DNA from 2 places in the Vibrio iocasae genome. Region 1 is predicted to be linked to the other one. Evidence: riboswitches for the same ligand, from Rfam matches in the RefSeq annotation. Region 1 holds a riboswitch; the other holds the start of a gene.
What was found. A riboswitch is a leader RNA that binds a small molecule or an ion and turns the genes downstream of it on or off. The one in region 1 is predicted to bind lysine.

Region 1 (3,425 bases):
ACCAGTTTGAATTTAGCCGCCCAGCATCTAAATCGTTATGTGAAAACCCAATTAAGGTTTATTCACATATTGCTCCATATATGGGTGGACCAGAGAAAATTAAAAATACTAATGGCGCAGGGGATGCTGCGCTGTCTGCTTTATTGCACGACATGTCTGCGAATAAATATCATAAAGAGAATGTCCCTAACTCAAGTAAACACCAATATCCGTACTTAACTTATTCCTCATTCTCCCAGGTTTGTAAGTACGCAAACAGAGCGAGTTACGAAGTTCTGGTCCAGCATTCTCCTAGACTTTCCAGAGGCTTACCAGAAAAAGAAGATAGTCTGGAAGAAGCATACTGGGAAAGATAATTTAACCTTATCATTAAATATATTAATAACTGTTAACATATAAAAAAAAGAGCCCCATTATGGGGCTCAAGTTTTTATAAAGAGCTTAAATATATTAGATTAGGAAATCATCCATTGATTTACCCTGGTCAAGTTGGCTCTGGATAGCAGAAGGTGTACGACCCTGACCAGTCCAAGTTTTTTCCTCACCAGTTACATCTACATATTTATATTTTGCAGGACGAGGCTCGCGTTTTTTACGGGTTTTAGTTTTAGTTTCACCAGAAAGAGCTGCTATTAAATCTTCAACATCAATTCCGTCCTGAGCAATCATCTGTGCATATTCAGATAGTTTTGCTTCACGTTCAGCAAGAGCTGCTTTTTCTTCTTCTGCTGCTGAGCGACGCTCGTCAACAACAGTCGTTAGTTTATCTAAGGCTTCTTCTAACTGCTCTAAAGTTAATTCGCGAGCGTATGCGCGAAGGCTACGAATATTGAGCAGAGTTTTGGTAAGTTCTGACATGATTTATCCCATCTAGTTCTTATTAAACGCAGCAATAATAACAGCGCGTTAAAATATTAACAATTAAATTCAGTGCTATTCAAAGAAATTATAATATAGAGTCTCGAATAAAAATAGTCGAAAGTGTTGTTATGTTACAAAAACTAGCTTAACAATAATTTATATTTTTTTATTTAACTCGATGAATACCGTGTAATTTGAATAATTAGGTCGAATCAATAACGCGAATTTGAGAACTCACTCGAATGAGTGACACCTGCGAATCCTTGTTCTTCATTGCGTGCCAGATCGAATTTAATCTTGCAAATAACAATAGAATCAGTAGAATTTCCCATACCTAATTCAGTTTATCTCCTAATTGAACTAAAAACAGACAGTTTGAGGGGGGATGCTGAGGTAGAGGCGCAATAATTATCAGTAACTTCTGTTGGGGTGATACCAATGAACAGAAGAGAAAGGGGTTATTGCCGAAGTGGACTTGCTCATCAAGGCAGTTTGCTGGGGATGTATTGAATAAGTGCATCACTGCCATAGTATATGTTGTTAACTATGGAGCGCTACTGTAGGGTTGGGTGAAGTGTTCGCTTCCCTTTCGCTTGTTCAACATTAGTCGTTTATAACGACTTTTCTGCAGTAGATCTCTAACCAAATTGGTTTAAGAAGATCATGATTTTAGTCGATTTTGCATTATCTCCCGTTTCTGTTTTACCACCGCTCATTGCACTAACTTTAGCAATAATAACGAGACAAGTATTACTATCGCTAGGTGTGGGTATTGTTCTTGGTGGATTACTATTAACAGACTTTTCTTTAATTAATTCTACTTCTTATATTGGAAACATCGTCAAAGGTGTATTTATTGAAGATGGTGGGATTAATTCGTGGAACATGAGCATCGTCGCATTCCTTTTATTGCTTGGAATGATGACGGCACTTCTCACTCTATCTGGTGGTACCCGTGCATTTGCGTTATGGGCACAACAGAGAGTTAAGAGTAAGCGAGGCTCTAAATTACTTGCAGCTTTCCTTGGGGTATTTATCTTTATTGATGATTATTTCAACAGTTTAGCTGTGGGTGCGATATCTCGCCCGGTAACCGATCGATATAATGTTTCCAGAGCAAAGCTTGCTTATATTCTGGACTCAACCGCTGCTCCTATGTGTGTATTGATGCCAGCATCTAGCTGGGGTGCTTATATAATGACCATCATAAGTGGTATTTTAGTAACGCACGGAATGACCGAGTATTCACCTATTGGTGCCTACTTAAGCCTTATTCCAATGAACTTTTATGCAGTATTTGCGCTGTTGATGGTATTTGCCGTCGCATGGTTCCAGTTAGATATAGGCCCAATGAGAGCGCACGAAGCAAAGGCCGCTAAATTATCTCAGCAAGAAGAATCAGAATCTCCGAGTGAGTTAAGTGAAGACTTAAATATTACAGAAAGCGAGAATGGTAAAGTTTCGGATCTTATTTTACCGATTGTCGCACTAATTATTGCAACTGTTGTATTTATGTTATCAACTGGTGGCAGTGCATTAGAAGAAGCCGGAAAAGAATTCTCTGTACTTGGTGCTTTTGAAAATACCGATGTAGGTACCTCTTTAGTATATGGTGGCCTAATTGGTTTGATGGTTTCTTTGTTCACTGTATTTAAGCAAAAGCTTCCAGTAAGTGATATATCCAAAACGTTATGGATTGGTGCTAAATCTATGTTTGGCGCTATTTTAATTCTTGTATTTGCATGGTCTATTGGTTCAGTAATTGGCGATATGAAGACGGGCGCTTATTTATCATCCCTTGTTCAGGGGAATATAGATATTCACTGGCTGCCAGTTATTCTGTTCTTGTTATCTGGTTTAATGGCGTTTGCAACGGGTACTTCCTGGGGTACTTTCGGAATCATGCTTCCAATCGCAGGGGATATGGCGGGCGCAACGGATGTTGCCATGATGCTACCAATGTTAGGTGCGGTTTTAGCGGGTTCAGTTTTTGGTGACCATTGCTCTCCTATCTCTGATACCACGATTCTCTCTTCGACAGGTGCTCGTTGTAACCATATAGACCACGTTGCGACTCAGCTTCCTTATGCATTGTCTGTCGCATTTATATCGTGCATTGGTTATGTCCTGCTAGGAATGACTGGTTCGGTATTCGTGTCGTTTACAGCAACGTTTATCGCATTTTTGGCTGTTTGCTTTGGTCTGGCTATGATTTCAAGGTCGAAATCTTCAAAGCTACAGAGTGCATAACAATTTGAATATTTAGTCAAATTAGTAGGGGAGACTTCGGTCTCCCTTTTTTATTGAAAATTAATATGAAAAAACACCAAATTTTCTGTTGAAAAATGTGAACAGCTTCGTTAGTGTGGTTAGCAAGAAAACGGAGCTAATAAACTTATGCGTAATTTTGTAATGAACATTCATCATCACCATCATCCTGAGTAGTCTTTCGGGAGATGTACGCATACCCGGGGGACAATCTCCCGGTGGTTAAGTCAGAAACATCAGATTTAGACCCTCGGGAGATAAAACTTCCGGGGGTTTTTTAGTATTTAACACAACAA
Region 2 (3,425 bases), 1.6 Mb from region 1:
TCGTAAAGAGTATTGGGGCTACGCTCCAGATGAATCATTCTCGAACGAAGAGCTGATCAGAGAAAACTATCAGGGAATGCGTCCGGCTCCAGGCTACGCAGCTTGTCCAGAGCATACAGAGAAGCAGCAAATCTGGGATCTACTGGATGTAGAGAACAAAATTGGTATGCAGTTAACATCTAGCTACGCAATGTGGCCAGGTGCATCCGTTTCTGGCTGGTACTTCTCACACCCTGAGTCTAAGTACTTTGCTGTTGCTCAGATCCAGCAGGACCAGCTAGAAGATTATGCACAACGTAAAGGTTGGAGTGTTGAAGAGGCAGAGAAGTGGCTAGCGCCTAACTTGTAGCGAATTCTTAGCTTGAAAGTGTTTGTAAATAGGTGCGCATATGTAGCACCTATTTTTTTAGATTTCTGCTTAGTGGGTGTGGTGGAGCAAACATACAAGGGCATGGATGCCCTTGTTTTAAGCGTACAGAGATGTCTTGAGCGGTTTGCGTAATCATTCCCACTAAGTGGAAACAGTGCACTAATTAATCTTCGAACAACTCCATATGAAGCATCTGCACTGCTCTTCTCGCTTCTGACTCTTCCAATAGGAAACAAAGGTTATGTGCACTCGCACCATAACAAATCATCTTCAGGTTAAAGTCTTCTAAAGTGCCAAATACCTTCTTAGCGTAACCTCTTGCCAGACTCATGTTATTGCCAATCAGTGCTATTAGAGAAAGGCCCTGATCTACCTCTACGGTACATAATTCCTCAAGCTCTTCCTGAACCTCTTTTGGTAGTTCAGGCGCACCACCCGCGGTATTTGTTTGATCTAAGGTTAATGAAACACTGATTTCTGAAGTAGTGATAAGGTCTACAGAGATCTTATGTGCAGCCAGAATTTGGAATACCTTCGCCAGGAAACCATAGGTCTGGAACATATTAGCGCTGCGAAGCGTAATCATGGTTTGATTACCACGTAATGCGACTGCACGGAACAGAGGTGAACTTTCAGCTTCTTGCCTAACCCATGTGCCACCTTTCTCTGGTTCTTTAGATGAACCTACAAACACTGGGATACCGTGACGAAGCGCTGGAACAAGTGTCGATGGATGAAGGATTTTTGCACCAAAGTTAGCCATCTCTGATGCTTCGCTAAAGCTGATTTCTGGAATTGGAGAGGCTTTTGGAGCAATTCTTGGGTCGGTAGTATAAATACCTGGAACATCTGTCCAGATCTGAAGGCCTGCAGCTTCCACTGCTTCTGCAATGAGAGCGGCACTATAGTCACTGCCTCCACGTCCAAATGTAGTAATTGCCCCTTCAGCATCAGAACCAATAAAGCCCTGAGTAACTACAAATTTTTCCTGACAAAGAGGAGTCAACTTTTCTTTCGCCAGATCGGCGATCGTTTCAAGCTCAGGTTCTGCTTTACCAAACGCACTATTGGTGCGCATGATATCTCGAATATTAAAACGAACCGTTTCTAGCCCTTTCTCGTTCATTATCTGAGTGAGGATATGCGTCGACATTCTTTCGCCATATGCCACGATATGGTCAGTCAGTTTATCACTACTCTGAAAAGATGCCGCTTCTGCTGCTGAAGCTACGCTTTTTAATAGCGAAGAGATAGCTTCTCGTGTTACAGAAGGGTTAGAAAGTTGGTCAATGATCGAGTAATGAATTTGTTCCAGCTGTTCAATGATATCCTGGCGTCGACTTTCATCTTGCACACCATTAGCCAGTTCAACTAATAAGTTAGTTACACCAGAACAGGCACTAATAACGACAAGCTTAGAGTCTGGGTTTGATTCTATAATTTCAGCACAACGGCTCATTGCTTCATAATTCGCAACGCTGGTTCCACCAAATTTAGCAACATTGAATGCGCTCACAGGCATTTCTCCAAAATTTTTTAATACAAATTTGTGCTACTGGACTCAAATGGAAAAGTCCTAAATAGCGGTAACATTTTGAAGAGAGAGTCAGAGAGTAGAGGAAAGGCAAAGAAAAGATGCGTATACCTCAGAAGCTCTTCACCATTGCTGGTGACAGTTAGCAGGATTCAACCTGACTACCCGACAACTATTCGTCCACAATGAATACTCATCTCGGCACTGCTCCCCCTGAGTGATTAGTATTGGAGTTGTGGCTCCACTAAACACCTGCCTGGGCAATGCTCCTCTTCTGCATAAATGCCTTTTCATTGAACGTTTTTAGTGCTCAAAAGTCAATCGCTAAAATGAATATTTAGCTAAATAATATTCACTATATCTGAGCTGAATTGTGGCAGAGGTAGAAATGATCTAATCTAACTAGGTCCTACCGAAATATAATAAACAAGGAATAACAATGACAATTAACAGCTTTAATCCACCACGTAGAACATTGATGGGGCCCGGGCCATCCGATATATCACCACAGGTTTTGCAAGCGCTTAGTCGCCCGACAGTTGGCCACCTTGACCCGCTTTTTATAAAGATGATGGATGAACTTAAGCAACTGTTGAAATATGCGTTCCAGACAGAAAATGAGTTCACCATTGCCGTTTCGGCTCCGGGTAGTGCTGGTATGGAAGCGTGTTTTGTCAACTTAGTAGAACCTGGTGACAAAGTCATTGTTTGCCGAAATGGTGTATTTGGTGAGCGTATGCGAGAAAACGTCGTACGCTGTGGTGGTAAAGTAGTCGTCGTTGATGATGAATGGGGCTCCCCTGTATCCGTTAATAAGGTTAAAGAAGCGCTAGATGCTAACCCTGATACAAAGATAGTTGCTTTTGTACATGCGGAGACCTCTACTGGTGCGCAGAGTGACGCTCAGGCACTAGCAGAATTAGCTCAGGAAAGAGGTGCGTTAACGATTGTTGATACTGTTACATCTCTGGGAGGTGTACCGCTTAAAGTAGATGAGTGGGGGTTGGATGCGGTTTACTCAGGTAGCCAGAAATGCCTGTCTTGTGTACCAGGGTTAGCACCTTTAACATTCTCTCAAAAAGCGGTAGAGAAAATAAAAAGTCGTCAATCACCTGTTCAGAGTTGGTTCTTAGATCAGAGTCTGGTTCTGGGGTACTGGAGTGGGGAAGGCAAGCGTAGCTACCATCATACCGCTCCGGTAAATAGCTTGTATGCTCTGCATGAAGCTTTGCTTATTTTGAAAAATGAAGGGTTAGAAAATGCCTGGGCCCGCCACGCTGCGATGCATGAAAAGTTAAGAGGTGGCCTTGAAAAACTAGGTATGATTTTTGTGGTTGAACAAGAATACCGTTTGCCTCAGCTTAATGCTGTATTTATACCTGAAGGTGTGGATGATGCTTCTGTAAGATCCAGACTGTTGAATGAGTACAACCTTGAGATAGGGGCAGGTTTAGGAGCATTAGCAGGAAAAGCGTGGCGAATTGGCCTGATGGGTTATGCCGCTAAAAACGAAAATGTCAC

Region 2: it holds a riboswitch for lysine, as region 1 does, so the genes downstream of both, lysC (lysine-sensitive aspartokinase 3) here and SNR28_RS15100 (Na+/H+ antiporter NhaC family protein) in region 1, are expected to answer to the same signal.

What each region holds. Positions count from the first base shown of each region.
Region 1 covers NZ_CP145311.1:1,169,116-1,172,540, forward strand. Annotated here, with positions in the region: gene SNR28_RS15090 (inosine/guanosine kinase) at 1-356, shown strand, start outside; gene SNR28_RS15095 (H-NS family nucleoid-associated regulatory protein) at 451-858, opposite strand; lysine riboswitch at 1,248-1,426, shown strand; gene SNR28_RS15100 (Na+/H+ antiporter NhaC family protein) at 1,525-3,111, shown strand; His leader region at 3,282-3,411, shown strand.
Region 2 covers NZ_CP145311.1:3,240,299-3,243,723, reverse strand. Annotated here, with positions in the region: gene metH (methionine synthase) at 1-349, shown strand, start outside; gene lysC (lysine-sensitive aspartokinase 3) at 534-1,886, opposite strand; lysine riboswitch at 2,013-2,186, opposite strand; gene SNR28_RS24590 (pyridoxal-phosphate-dependent aminotransferase family protein) at 2,344-3,425, shown strand, end outside.